DNA from 2 places in the Parafrankia irregularis genome. Region 2 is predicted to be linked to the other one. Evidence: predicted binding sites of a transcription regulator. Region 2 holds the regulator's gene; the other holds the start of a gene.

What was found. Region 2 encodes LexA, which represses DNA repair genes until DNA is damaged. Its sites were predicted from a motif close to CGAACNNNNGTTCG; they were not measured.
Positions count from the first base shown of each region.
Region 1: a site for LexA is predicted at 4,962-4,975, ahead of AWX74_RS02525 (HNH endonuclease signature motif containing protein). Genes of this name have one in related genera too.

Region 1 covers NZ_FAOZ01000002.1:9,447-16,631, reverse strand. Annotated here, with positions in the region: gene yidD (membrane protein insertion efficiency factor YidD) at 1-153, shown strand, start outside; gene AWX74_RS02540 (AMP-binding protein) at 331-1,431, shown strand; gene AWX74_RS02535 (aldehyde dehydrogenase family protein) at 1,431-2,816, shown strand; gene AWX74_RS02530 (acyl-CoA thioesterase) at 2,886-3,368, shown strand; gene AWX74_RS02525 (HNH endonuclease signature motif containing protein) at 3,611-4,924, opposite strand; gene AWX74_RS02520 (TerD family protein) at 5,261-7,185, opposite strand, start outside; gene AWX74_RS02515 (hypothetical protein) at 7,183-7,185, opposite strand, start outside.
Region 2 covers NZ_FAOZ01000005.1:319,745-326,929, forward strand. Annotated here, with positions in the region: gene AWX74_RS10435 (vitamin B12-dependent ribonucleotide reductase) at 1-238, opposite strand, end outside; gene nrdR (transcriptional regulator NrdR) at 736-1,386, opposite strand; gene AWX74_RS10445 (LysM peptidoglycan-binding domain-containing protein) at 1,619-1,870, opposite strand; gene AWX74_RS10450 (hypothetical protein) at 2,204-2,848, shown strand; gene lexA (transcriptional repressor LexA) at 2,958-3,707, shown strand; gene hflX (GTPase HflX) at 3,815-5,323, opposite strand; gene dapF (diaminopimelate epimerase) at 5,513-6,448, opposite strand; gene AWX74_RS10470 (EAL domain-containing protein) at 6,445-7,185, opposite strand, start outside.

The sequences.
Region 1 (7,185 bases), on a different contig from region 2:
CGGGCGCGGTGCCGCTACACGCCCACCTGCAGTGCCTTCGCCGCCATGGCGATAACCCGCCACGGGCTGGCCGACGGAGCCGCCCTGACCGCACGCCGGCTGCGCGGCTGCCGTCCGGGGGTCGTTCCGGGCACCGCCGACCCGGTTCCCTAAGCCCAGGCGCAAGTAGCAGCAGCGGCAGCGGTGACGGCCGGCAGGCCGCGGGCGGCGACACGGCCGTGTCGGTCTTACCTTGCGGGGAAGAACCACAACATCGCGGGATGTGAGGGGACAGGTGGTCCGACCTTCCTCCCGTGCGGCCGCGTCGTCGTCTGCTTCGAGGGAGGTCCCATGCCACTCCTGGCCGACAAGGTTCTCGATCTGCCGTTTGATGTCGTGCCCGACCCGGAGGAGTTCATCCGGGCGGCGATGGAATGGCATTTCAACCCTGCGACGGGCTCACCGTTCTGGCTGCGGCGAGCGGAGTCCCTCGGGTTCGACCCACGGGCCGAGATCCGGTCCCATCATGATCTCCGACGTTTCCCGAACGTCCTGCCCGACCTGCGGGACGCCCACGCGGAGGATCTCATTGCGCGGGGGTACGGCGACCGGCCGGACGTCGCCGGGTTCTTCGAGAGCGGCGGCACCACCGGCGCGCCCAAACGAGTGGTCCTCATGCGGGAGTGGGAGGACCGCCTGCTGCGCCTCCACGAGGACATCCTCGACCAGCACGGCATCCCGCGTGGGCTGAACTGGCTGGGTGTCCTCCCTTCCGGGCCGCACATCATCGGCGCGCTCTTCCGGCTGGTCACCGAGCGGCACGGCTCGTACGTGTTCACCATCGACCTCGACCCGCGCTGGGTGAAGAAGCTCATCGCCCAGCGGCGCCTCAGCGACGCCGACGCCTACGCCGAGCACATCATCGACCAGGCCGCTGACATCCTGCGCCGGCAGAACGTCGGCGCTCTCAACATCACCCCGCCGCTGCTCGAACGCCTGTCCCGGCACCGGGACCTGGTCGACCTGGTGAACGAGAAGGTGCGCGCCATCATGTGGGGCGGCGCGCACATGGACGCCGACACGCTGGCGCTGTTCCGCACCGAGGTGTTCCCCGAGACGATCTTCCTGGGCCAGTACGGGAGCACCATGTACCTGGGCTCCGCCGCCGAGCGGCCGAACCTGCCGGTGGAGGCGCCCTGCATCTTCGACCCGTACTCGCCGTACCTCACCTTCGAGGTCGTCAACCCGGACACCCTCGAGCGCGTCGGCTATGGGGAGCGAGGCCAGATCCTGGCCAGCCATGTCAGCAAGGGCTTCCTGCTGCCGAACAACCTCGAGCGGGACATGGCGACCCGGATCAAGGCGCTCGACGGCACCGTCGGTGACGCTGTCGCCGATGTCGCCCCGGTCGCGACCTTCGAGAACGAAGCCGTCATCGAGGGGGTGTACTGATGACGTCCGCGGTCACGTCCCCGGTCGAACTTGCCGCTCTCGGCCCGGCCGGCGAATATCGGACCAGGAACCAACAAGCGATCATGGATGTCGCCGGCGCACAGGTCGCCCAGCTCAGTCTCGTGCCCCCGCTGTACGTCCACCGCACGGTCAGCCAGCTGCACGCCGCCGACGCCCTGCCCGTCGACGCCTGGACGGAGATCCTCGCCGACGGGGCGAAGCTCTTCGCGAGCACGACCATCGGCGGGCTGGCCGTCGGGGAGTACCAGCGGCTGGTCAGCCGCGTCGGCGGGCTGCCGATCTCGACCGTGCGGGGGGCGACGAGCTCCACCGCCGAATGGATCACGAAGGCCGCCGACACCGTGGCCCGGGCCTGCCCGGTGGGAACGGCCAGCGACTGGCGGGATCCGTCCACCTGGCGTGGGCGGGCGGTCTGGGCCCGCCGCGGCGAGGTGTTCGCGGTCCACGCCGCGGGAAACCATCCGGGCACGCATGCCCTGTGGCCGGAGGCGCTCACGTTGGGGTACCGGATCGCCGTCCGCCCCTCGCGCCGTGACCCGTTCACCCCGCACCGGCTCATCACCGCGCTGCGCCTCGCGGGCGCGCCCAACGACCAGGTGGCGCTGCTGCCCACTGACCACGGCGGCGCCGACGCCATCCTGCAGGCCGCCGACCTCGGGATGGTCTACGGCGGCGACGACGTGGTGAGCAGGTTCGGCGCCGACCCGACCGTTCTCATTCAGGGGCCGGGACGGTCGAAGATCCTCATCACCGCCGACGCCGACTGGCGTGATCACCTGGACGTCATCGTCGACTCGGTGGCCCGCGGCGGGGGCACCGGCTGCGTCAACGCGACCGCGGTGTTCGTGGAGGGCGACCCGGCGCCACTGGCCGAGGCCGTCGCCGACCGGCTGGCCCGACTGCCGAGCCTGCCCCCCGAGGAGGACTGCGCCGCCCTTCCGGTCCAGCCACTGGCGAGCGCCCGGGTCCTCGAGGAGTACCTGGCCCGCAAGGCCGCCGGCACCCGCGCCTGGCTCGGTGGCGACGGCATCGTCGACGAGCTCGGGGACGGCAGCGCGGTGCTGCGGCCCGCCGTCCACGAGCTGGACTCGCCGACCGCCGCGCAGGCGGGGATCGAGCTGTCGTTCCCCTGCGTCTGGATCGCTCCCTGGACCCCCGACGCCGGCATCACCCCGCTGCGGGACTCGCTGGTGCTCACCGTCATGACCCGGGACGGCCGGCTGATCGACCAACTGCTGAACGAGCCGACCATCCGGAACGTCTACCTGGGCGACCAACCCACCGTCTGGATGGCCGCGGGCGTCCCGCACGACGGGTACCTCGCCGACTTCCTGATGGAGAACAAGGCGTTCATCCGAAGCTGATCGAGACCGGAACGAGACCCACGCCACGCTGATCGCCCCGGCGCCGCGGGACGCGATAGAAGGGGAGCTATGGGAGCGAAGTACGACCCGGCGCGGATCCGGCTGGCGAACTACCCGTTCGCCCTCACCATGCAGCCGCGTTTCGGCGACATGGACAGCCTCGGCCACGTGAACAACGTGGCCATTGCGGCGCTGTTCGAGGAGGCCCGCATCGCGATGAATCGGGCCCTGCTCGGCGCGAACCACGGCGGCCTGCCCCACGAGCGGCGTCCTCTCCCGGTGGTCGCGGCCCGAGTGGAGATCGACTACCTGGGAGAGGTCGCCTACCCCGGTACCTACGAGGTCGGGGTCGGGATCGGCCGGCTCGGCAACACCTCGATCCTGCAGGTGTGCGGGCTGTTCGAGGGCGAGACCTGCCTGGCGCTGTGCGACACCGTCATCGTGCACCGGTCGGAGAACGGCCCCGCCCCGGTACCCGAGCGCGTCCGCGGCGTCCTGGCGTCCATGTCCTTCCCCGCCTCCGCCCAGGTGCCGGCCGGTTCTGGCGCCTGACGTATCGATGCGCATCTTTATCGACAGGTGCATCAGAAACCGCTGGCGGTGATTCCATCGCGACGGAAATTCATCCTGCCCATATACTGAGGCCAGCGCATCGTAGTAACCTGTGACGAGCGGGCAGACCGTTGAGCCGAAGCTCTGCACACCGACCACGCTGACGCCGTTCATAAACGACCTCGTAATCCCGTAGTTGACGTCCTGTCGCCGACCGGCCGCCTCGGCCGGGGCTCGATTACTCACCTCAGCCGGTCGTTTTCACCCGACATGCCGTGGTCGATGGTGGTGCTCTCCCCGTCGAGATACGAATGCGGACGGACTTCGTACCGGCGACCGGTCGGACTCGTCCACCGGAACACCCCGGGCCGGGGCTGGGTCACCCGCCACCGACCGTGATGACGCACCCGATGATGCCGCCGGCACAAAGGCCCCAGATTCTCCACCAGCGTCTTCCCACCCCCGGCGTACGGCTTTGTGTGGTCCAGATCGCAACGCCACGCCCGACGGGAACACCGCGGGAACATGCAACACGGATTCCGCGCCCGCACATACCGTTTCTGCGCCGGACTCGGATACCGCCGCTCCCCCAGCTCCACCAGATGACCCTGCGGGTCGGTCAACATCCGCCGCCACGTCGACGTCGGCCGCAACGCGATCTCCCGCGCCACCGTCGCCGGGATCGGCCCGTATCCAGCGAGTTCGCCAGGCTCACCGTCCAACCCGAGCAACGTCCCGATCGGAACGATCACCTGCACGTCCGCACCTGTCACACCCGCTGGACCGGGCTGCCCACACCGGCCCAGGATCAGATCCATCAACGTGTCCGCACGGACCTCATCCCGACTCCGACCATCCCCCTCGTCCCTGTCCGCGATCGTGGCGTCGGTGATCTGCTCGATCCGCCCCTGACACGCCAACGCCGCCTCTGCGGGCAGCAACGCCCCCAACACCGCCATCCCATCCTCCTCCGGCTCCACCCACACCCGCCGTTCCCGACGCCGCTCCTCCCTTCGCCGCGCCGCGCCGTCGGGATCAACCCTGATCACCCCCCGGCGGCACGCCGCCGTGAACCCAGCCCGATGCGCCCGCGGCCCCTTCCCCAACACAAGGTCAGCCACCCGGCCCGCCAGCCCCACCTCCAACGGGGCGGTCGCGTGCTCCAACGATTTCAGCCGGGGCAGGTCCAACACCCCCGCAGCCAACGCCTCCACCCCGACAGGGAGACGACGGACGACCTGGTCGGCGAAATGCAGATGCCACTCCGCGGACCCCGTCGAGACCCGCATCACCCCCGCCACCTCACCCGCAACCACCGAATCGAACAGATCCAGCTCGTCGTACCCCTCCGGTGGCCGCGCCGCGGCAAGCTCCGCCTGAACCCGGATCGCCGTCGCCTGCGCCGCGGCGATCCCCGCCACCGCCACCCGTAGCCGCTCCAGCCGCTCGTTCAACCAGCCCTCGAACACCCGATGCGCAACCGGAACCCCCGCCTCCTGCCCGCCATCCAGAGCCGGCGAGGTGGATGAGCTGGTGGAGCTGGTGCGGGGAGTCATGGCACTGCACCTCCGGTCCGAAAACACACCACGAGGTCGAACGGGCGTTCGATCGCAAGGGTGATACTAGGCCGGGAAACAGCCGGCGAGACCGGGCCGGGGAACGGAGGACACAACGAGTTCACCCACCACCCGGACCGCCTTGACAGACAGACACCCAAGCCGGCAACCTCTGATTCTCAGACCAACCAGAAGAACGACTCCGCCCCGAGTAGTCCGTCCACATACCCCTGCAGCCGATATAATCGCGGCGCGATTCCCCGCCTCACATCGATGCGTTCAAAAGGAAAATCTGGAGCACAGTCCGAGCGAGACCACAGGTCCTCCGCCCGGGTTTCAACGTCCGTCCGTATCCCAATCCCGCGGCCAGCCGTAGCGCACGGCGGCATCGGCCTGGGTGCCTTCGACGAAGTCGTTCTCCCGGCGGATCACCAGGTCGTCCCCCACCACGTGGAACGACACCGCCACGCACGTGCGCGCGTTCTCCGGCGCATTCCCCAACCGGATGGTGAGCTGCTCTCCGGTCCGTGCGGAGACGACCACCGACGGCCGTAGCAGCCCCCACTCTGGCGCACGGTGCAGGCCGTAGGCATAGACGAAGAACCGCTTGAAGGTCGCGAGCGTGCCGAGATCGGCGAAGATCGTCTGCTCGTCGCGCTCGTCGCCCCCGACGAGCCGCAGAACCTGGCGGCCAGCACGCCCGGTACCGGTCGCAGTGCCGGCGCCGTACTGCTGGATCACCCCGGTCTCACCGTCCAACGCCTGCCAGAAGCACCCGAAATGGATGTTGCTCGGACGGGGCAGGCCTGTCCGAGTCGTCAGGGGTGTCCAGTGCAGCGACACGGTCATGGCGCCGCTGATGCCCCGTTGCTCACCGGTCCAGATGGTGGCGGGATGTTCCGCATCCAGCGTGCTTACGCGCTCGTGGCGCTGGCGGTAGCGGGATGACCGCTCGCTCACCTCGATGGTCGCGGGCCTGGGGCCCACGTCCGTCTGGCTGAGGTCGAGCGGCGACGGCGTGGACTCCCGTGGTGACGACGGGTGCGCGCCGGCTGGGACGTCGTGGCGCGGCCTGGCCGCAGGACCCTGGTACCGCGCGGCGGGTGCCTGTGCCGCACCCGGTGGACGGAGCGTGACCGGCTGCGCAGGCGGGGATGCGGGCAGCGTCCGTGCAGGCGGAGGCGAAGCGGGAGGCACAGGCGGCTGCGCAGACGGCGATGCAGGCATCACTCGCGCAGGCGGAGGCGGCACAGGCGTCGCCCGCGCGGACGGCGGCCGCGCGGGTGCGGACGACGGCGGTGCAGGCGCAGACCCAGGCGGAGGCGGTGTGGGTCTGGCCGGCCGCGGTGGCACGGAGGGCCGCGGGGGCACGGGCGACGGCGCGGGGGCTGGGGCCGCCCGCGGACGTCTCGCCGCCTCCAAGTGATCAGCGACCTTCCGTCGGCTGTGGGATCGGGAGAGCCGGCTCATGAACGAGGCCACCTCCCCCGGCCTGGCCACCGGCAGTTCACCCGGCAAACCAGCGCCACCCGCGGTGCCTACGCCACTCGGCGAGCCGGCATCTCTCGGGGAGCCGGTCAGGCCCGCCATCCCGTCCGTGTAGCCCTCTCCGACCGCCCGGAACTTCCAGCCGGTCGGATGCCGGTACAACTCGCCGAAGACGAGCGCGGTCTCGTAGCCGGTCTCGACCGTGAAGGTGTAGCTGACGATCTCGATGCCGGTGGTGTCGTCGTAGAGCCGGATCGAGCCGCGCGGCACCGAACGGAAGCTCCGACCGGACCCGACGGCGGCATAGATCGCGGCCGCGAACTGGAGCCTGGTGACCGTTCGCGGCACGGCGGCAAGGGTGACGACGACCTCCTCGCTACCTCCGCCGGAGGGCTGCCTCGGCGGGGGCGACACCCCGATCGACTCCGTGGGATTCGGCACCTGGCTGGTGAGAAGCAGCAGCGGTGTGGGCTCCGCGTCATCCACCAGGACGAGAACGCCGTCGACCTCGAGCCCCGCGCGAGGCCCGCCGCCAGCCTGAGCACCGCCACCGGCCTGAGCACCGCCACCAACCCGAGCACCGCCACCAACCCGAGCATCGCCGCCGGCCTGAGCATCGCTCCCGACACCAGCCCCGGTTCCTCCCCTGGTCCCAGCCCGGGCCCCGGGTTCGGGTGCGGCACCGTTCCAGGAGGTCACGACACGGACACGCTCGATCCCGGGTGCCTCCTTCGCCAGCAGCACGTTGCCGCCGCGGGGCAGGGTCGCCGTCA
Region 2 (7,185 bases):
CGCGGAAGTACTTGCTGGCAACGATGTTGGAGGCGTTCACCGACCAGGCGGCCGGGAACTCCACCCCGCGCTGCTCGAAGTTGACTGAACCGTCACGCCAGTTCGTCATGACGACGTCCCGGGTCTCCCACTCCACCTCGTCGTAGGGGTGGACGCCGGGCGTGGTTCGAACCCGCCGGATCTTCAGGCCAGCCACCTTCGCGGCCGATCTGCTGCCCTTGCCGCGGGTCTCGGTCATGGCACTCCTCGTGTTCGCTTTCGACAGGTTCAACAATGGCGGCCGGAGTTACCTGCCCGATGAGCCCGGTCCACGCCGGGCTCGGCGCTCGCCGGGCAGGTGGCCCCGCCGTTGGATGGCACGCCGAAATGACCGGATCAGCCTCGTTGCCGATCGGTCCGACGTGCTTTGGGATCTGTGGCAGCGCAGGCGACCACGCCGTCGGTGCGCGATGCGGTGACGGCTGTGGTGGCGCAGGCGACCGCCGAATGCAGTGGTTCGTGGCGGTGGTGGAGCGACGTGGCGCGGCGGTCAGGGCGCGATCATGATGCTGTGGTCAGTCGCGGTGGTCGGGCCGCGGTGGTTCAGCGCGGTGCGGTTGCCGGTGCGGTTGTCAGTGATACGCCCGGTGCCGGGAATGCCCCGACTTCCCGGGCCGCCCCACACCCGACCCGGCCTGGCCGAGGCCGCACCCGGCCTGGCTCAGGGTCCGCGGCGGCTCAGGGGCCTGCGGCGGCTCAGGGGCCCGCGGCCGCGCGCAGGCCCGGCGCGGCGGCGAGGTGCGGCCCGCGGGTGAGCCCGGCGGCGCCCAGCTCCGGGCCGGCGGCCCGGGACGACTCCGCCAGCGGGGCGCCTGCGGCCTCGGAGCTCTGCCCCGCGTCGGCACGAAGCGCCGCGATCGCCACCTCGAAGTCGGCGAGTGACTCGAAGGCCAGATAGACGGAGGCGAACCGAAGGTAGGCGACCTCGTCCAGCTCCCGGAGCGGGCCGAGTATCGCCCGGCCGACGTCCTCGGCAGCCACCTCCGCGGAGCCGGAGGAACGCACCGTCTCCTCGACCCGCTCGGCCAGCAGCGCGAGATCGTCCGACCGGACCGGGCGCCCCTGGCAGGCCTTGCGCACGCCCACGATCACCTTGGCCCGGCTGAACGGCTCGGTGGCACCGCTACGCTTGCGCACCCGCAACGAAGCTTCCTCCATCGTCGTGAACCGGCGCCCACACTCCGAGCACGCTCTGCGCCGCCGGATCGCGGCGCCTTCCTCGGCCTCCCTGCTGTCGACGACACGGCTGTCGGAATGGCGGCAGAAGGGACAGCGCACGGCACACTCCTCTCCGCTCCGGGCGGCTTGGCTGCCACACGCGGAGCACGCCCCAGCAGGTGCCCACATGCCACCGGCCGACCACCCTCCGGGGGTGGCCAACTGACAACCTGTGGATATCGATGCACAACCTGTGGATGACTTACGGTGCTGTAACTACAAGATGTTGTGTTCACCGTAGCGCACGCACCCGACAGGTCCGACACCGCCCCTCCCCCTCCGGCGTGTCGCTGCCGCGGGGCCGCCGCCACCTGATCGGCAGCCGATCCCGCCCGGTGGCCGGCCGTCGGGCGGGCCACCGTCAGGGCAGGCAGAGCGGCTGGCCGGGAACGAGATCCGCGGTGGGCAGATCGTTCAGGGACATGAGCCGACGAACAACCGCACGGGTGTCGGCCTCGGGGTCGATCCCGCGCGCCACCTCCCAGAGCGTCTCGCCCTGGCGCACCACGTGGACCTGACAGTCCACCGGGGTGGCCGTGAACGCCTGCGACGCGGTGACCAACGCCAGCGAGAGCACCAGCGCACCGGACAGGCACGCGAGCGCCGCGAACACGAGCCTGCCCCGCCGGGTCAGCCTCAGCGGCGGCTGTCGCCGCGGGCGGCGTCGCGAGCCCGGACGGAGCCGTTGCGCGCCCGGGGGCTGGGCTCGCGAGCTCGGGGACGAGCTGCGCCGCAGACTCAGCCACCGGCGCCGTGGTCTCGTCCGTAGCCTCTGGCCACCGGGCGGCGGCAACGCGTACCCGACGGCGCGGGCACGCCATTCCAGCCCGGGCATCTCGATGACCTGGGCCTCGCCGCAGTCGACCGCCGCCGAGGACGGCTGTGCGCCGCACGGGCCCGCCGCAGGTGAAGGACCACTGCCGAGACAACGAGAAGGGGCCGAGCGATGCGCCGGCCGCCGATCACCACCACGCACGGCCCTGCCCCGCACCGCCTGGCCGCGCACCACGACCCCGCTGACCGCCGCACCACGGCGAGCACGAGGACGCGGACGCGCGCGACCACCATGGCCGCCCCCCGCCGGCGCACCTCCTCCGACGGCCGCGGACCGCCGCGCCGCGCCGACGCGGAACGCCCGACACCTAGGACCGGCTCCCCCGCCGAGCGCCCGGTCGCCATCCGCGATGTCGACATCGCCAGCAGCCACGCCAACGTCGCCAGCGGCCGGCCGAAGGTCACGGTCGGCCGCATCGACATCGACAATGGCGATATCGACAATGGCAACGTCGGTCACGTCGGCATCAGCCAGACCGGCGCGGGAAAGATCAGGGTCGGCCGGATCAGCGTTGGCCAGATCAGGGTCGGCCATGTCAACCTCCCAGGCGCGAGCATCCGCCCGCTCGAACACCTGAGCGATTCTTACACGGCCGCCACGCACACTTCCCCCGACACGCTCGAACAGACGTTTGAGATTCGGCGACCGGCCGACTACCGTCAAGGACGATCAGTTGTGGACGATCGTGCGAGAAGAAGCGAGCACGGAGAATCCACCCGAACCGGTCAGAAGCTACTAATAGGACAAAGTGGTTGATCGACCGGGTGGCCCGCCGGCTGCGGAACCGCCGAGCCACCGGTCGCGGAGAAGCCGGTAGCGGGCGAAGCCCCGCCGCCGGATGCATCGACAGGGAGAGCGGTAGGCGATGACCAGCCAGGCACGGGGTACCCGCCGAGGCGACGCCCGCGGCAATGTCCGGGATCTTCCCGACAGCCCCGCGGACGCCTCAGGCCTCACGCAACGACAGAAGGGGATTCTCGAGGTCATCCGCGCCGCGGTGGAGCAGCGCGGCTATCCGCCGAGCGTCCGCGAGATCGGCGAGGCTGTCGGTCTGACCAGCACCAGCAGCGTCGCGCACCAACTCAAGGTGCTCCAGGAGAAGGGCTTCCTGCGGCGCGACCCGAACCGGCCGCGGGCCATGGAAGTGCTGCCGATCGGCGGCCAGAAGGCGGGCGCCCGGCTGCGCTCCGCCGGCGCCACGCCGGCGGAGGTGGGTGGTGCCGTCGCGGCCGAGGGCGGCACTCCGACCTACGTGCCCCTCATCGGGCGAATCGCGGCCGGTGGGCCGATCCTCGCCGAGCAGGCCGTCGAGGACGTCTACCCGCTCCCGCGGGAGATCGTCGGTGAGGGCACGCTGTTCCTGCTCAAGGTGGTCGGGCAGTCGATGATCAATGCCGCGATCTGCGATGGTGACTACGTCGTCGTCCGCCAGCAGCCGGTCGCCGACAACGGCGAGATCGTCGCGGCCATGATCGACGGCGAGGCGACAGTCAAGCGCTTCCGCCAGCGCGACGGCCGGGTGTGGCTGGCGCCGGAGAACCCCGCGTTCTCCGACATCCCGGCCGAGGACGCGACCATCCTCGGCCGGATCGTCGCCGTGATGCGCCGGGTCTGACCCGAACGCGACCCCAGGGGGCGCTGGCCCCCTGGGGAAGAGCCGGCCACCGAGCCAGCCGCCATGCCGAGCCAGGCGGCCCCTGGCTCGGCTTCCCGCCGGCTCGGTCAGTTCCGAAGGGCTTCAGCGACCCTGAAGGGCTCCAGCTCGGCGGCAAGGCTCACCGGCACCCGGGCCGCCACCGCCGTGCCCGCGCCGGTGTGCTCGACGCTCAGCACCTCGCCGTCGCGGTGGATCCGGGAGACGAGATCACCACGGGTGTAGGGCACCAGCAGTGACATCTCGATCTCCGGGTGCGGTATCCGCTCCGAGAGGGCGTCGACCAGCTCCGCCAGGCCCGTTCCGGACCGAGCCGAGACGAAGATGGCGTCCGGAACCGCCTTGCGCAGCACCGCCAACGTCGTCGGATCGACCGCGTCGACCTTGTTGACGACCACGAGCTCGGGAACCCCGGCCGCGTCGATCTCGGCGAGCACCTCACGGACCGCCGTGATCTGCCCCATCGGGTCCGGTGCCGAACCGTCGACGACGTGCAGGACGAGATCCGCGTCCACGACCTCCTCCAACGTCGACCGGAACGCCTCGACGATCTGGTGCGGCAGATGCCGGACGAAACCGACGGTGTCGGCCAGGGTGAACACCCGCCCGTCGGGCAGGGTCGCCCGCCGCACGGTCGGGTCGAGGGTCGCGAACAGGGCGTCCTCGACGAGCACACCGGCTCCGGTCAGACGGTTGAGCAGCGAGGACTTCCCGGCGTTGGTGTACCCGGCGATCGCGACCGCCGGCACGGCACCCCGCCGCCGCGAGGAGCGCTTCGTCTCCCGGACGGTGGCCATCGCGGCCAGCTCGCGCCGCAGCTTGGCCATCCGTGTGCGCAGCCGCCGCCGATCGGTCTCGATCTTCGTCTCACCAGGGCCGCGGGTACCGATGGGCGCCCGGCCACCACTGCTCGCGGCGGCCCGGGACATCGACTCACCCCAGCCACGCAGCCGCGGGAGCATGTACTGGAGCTGGGCCAGCTCCACCTGGGCCTTGCCCTCCCGGGACGTCGCATGCTGGGCGAAGATGTCCAGAATGAGCGCCGTCCGGTCGATCACCTTGACCTTGACGACCTCTTCGAGCTGGCGCAGCTGCCCAGGGGTCAGCTCGCCGTCGCAGATCACCGTGTCCGCACCGGTCGACGCGACGACGTCCGCGAGCTCTCGGGCCTTGCCGGAACCGACGAAGGTCGCCGTGTCCGGCCGGTCGCGGCGCTGCACGAGCGCGTCCAGCACCATCGAGCCCGCGGTGGTGGCGAGGGCCGCGAGCTCCGTCATCGACGCCTCGGCCTCCAGGAGGCTCCCGGAGGTCCACACCCCGATCAGCACCACCCGCTCCAGTCGGAGCTGGCGGTACTCGACCTCGGTGACGTCCTCGAGCTCGGTGGTGAGACCCGGGATGCGGCGCAGCGCGCCGCGCTCCTCCAGGTCGAAGCCGTCGCCCTGTTCGTCGAAGAAGGAGAACCCCTCGCCGTCACCGAGGAGGACCACGCCCCCGTCGTCGCCGTCGAAGCTCGGGCTCAGGTTCGGGTTCGGGTACCGGGTGGACGCCATGGCGGCGTCAGCGGGAAGACTCATACCATCCGTTCTCAACGCGGCACGGTGACCGTCGAATTCCGCCCGCCCCGTTCGGGAGCGGGCCGGTGCCGCTGTACCCGGGCTCGGTGCCCCGGCGCAGCGGAACCTCCGCAGCCCCAGAGTGACACGCCGGTGCCGCGATCGCGAGCCGTTTACCGGCCCGGCGCCCGGTAGGAACGGCCCTGTCGGTCAGCTCCGGCCGGTCCCGGCGGGAACCAGTGCCTGGGCACCCGCAGCGGCAGTACCGGAGGCGACCTCGGCGGCCTGGCGGATCCATTCGGGACGAAGGACACCATCAGACACAAGAACGGCGGGACCGCGCAGAATGACGGTCGTCTCCCGCCAGTCAACGGTCAGGCGCCCGCCGGGAAGATCGACCAGCACCTCGGACGGCGGCGTACCGCCCACCCGCGCCGCCCACGCGACCGCCACCGCGCAGGCGCCGGTGCCGCAGGAGGCCGTCTCGCCGACGCCGCGTTCGAAGACCCGCATCGCGACGCCATCCGCACTCGGCACGACGACCTCGACGTTCACCCCGTCGGGGAAGGCCTCGGCCGGGAAGACGGGAGCGCCCAGGTCCAGGCGCGCCAGCTCGGACGGCCCCAGGTCGTCGGCGAAGCAGACCGCGTGCGGGTTGCCCATCGAAACACCCACCGCGGCGAACTCGCGGCCGACCACGGTGACCGGCACGGTGCCCGCGGCGAACGCCGGCGGGCCCATGTCCACGCTCACGTCACCGGCCGGCGGCACCTCGACGGAGCGCAGGCCCGCCCGGGTGGCGATCACGAGGCTGCCAGGCATCTCGTAGCCGGCGTCCACCAGATACCGCGCGAAGACCCGGACTCCGTTGCCGCACATCTCGGCGATGGAGCCGTCGGCGTTGCGGTAGTCCATGAACCAGCGGGCAGCGCCCAGGTAGGCCGCCGCCGCGGGCTCCGCGGCGACGAGGACCACCCGCAGCACCCCGTCGGCACCGACCCCTGTTCCGCGGTGGCAGATCGCGCGCACCAGCTGTGTCGACAGGTCGAGATCACCGTCAGCATCCGGAAGGATGACGAAGTCGTTGCCTGTCCCGTGTCCCTTGACGTACCGCACGCGGCGATCGTACGGCGCCGGGCGCCTCATCCGGCCGTGGCCGCCCGAGAGCGGTCACCACGTCCGGAACTGCCGGGACGTCCGTTCTGCGAGTCCTGGCACGCCCTCGCCGGGTCGCGTGGCGGTGCCGCGGGTGGCGGGCCCGCGGGCGTCCGCCGGCCCGCACGACCCGCCGCGCCCGCATGACCGCTTCCCGGGCCCGCCCTGTTCGCAGCGTTGCCGGAGCTGGCCGAGCTGGCTGAGTAGGCGGAGCTGCCAAAGCCTGCCGAGTCGGCGGAGCTGGCCGAGCTCGAAGGATTCGACGGCTCGCCGGTCGGGCGACGGGTGCCGACGCCCTCCCAGGAGTCCGTCCACGGCTTGTACCAACGGTCCGGCCGACCCCGGCCGAGCGCGATCATCCGGGCGTCCTCGACCGGAACGGGCGGGCAGAACAGCGGACCGCAGACCCGGTCGCACTCCGTCCGCCCCACGGCGGCCGCCAGCGCCGCGGTGTCGACGTCCTCGGCGACCACGACCATGCGGCGACGGTGTGCGATCTGGAGCATGGACGCGAAAACCGCCTGACCCTCCAGGTCGCGGATCGTCGCCCGCAGGAAGCGCCCATCGATCCGCACGAGATCCAGCGGCAGCTTGTCGAGCGTCGCCACCGACGCGGACCAGGTACCGAACGAGTCGACGCCGACCGCGACACCCAGCGCACGCAGCCGCCCGAGCAGGTGGGGCAGGCCCGGCGGCGCGAAGGCCAGCGTGTTCTCGGTGAACTGCAG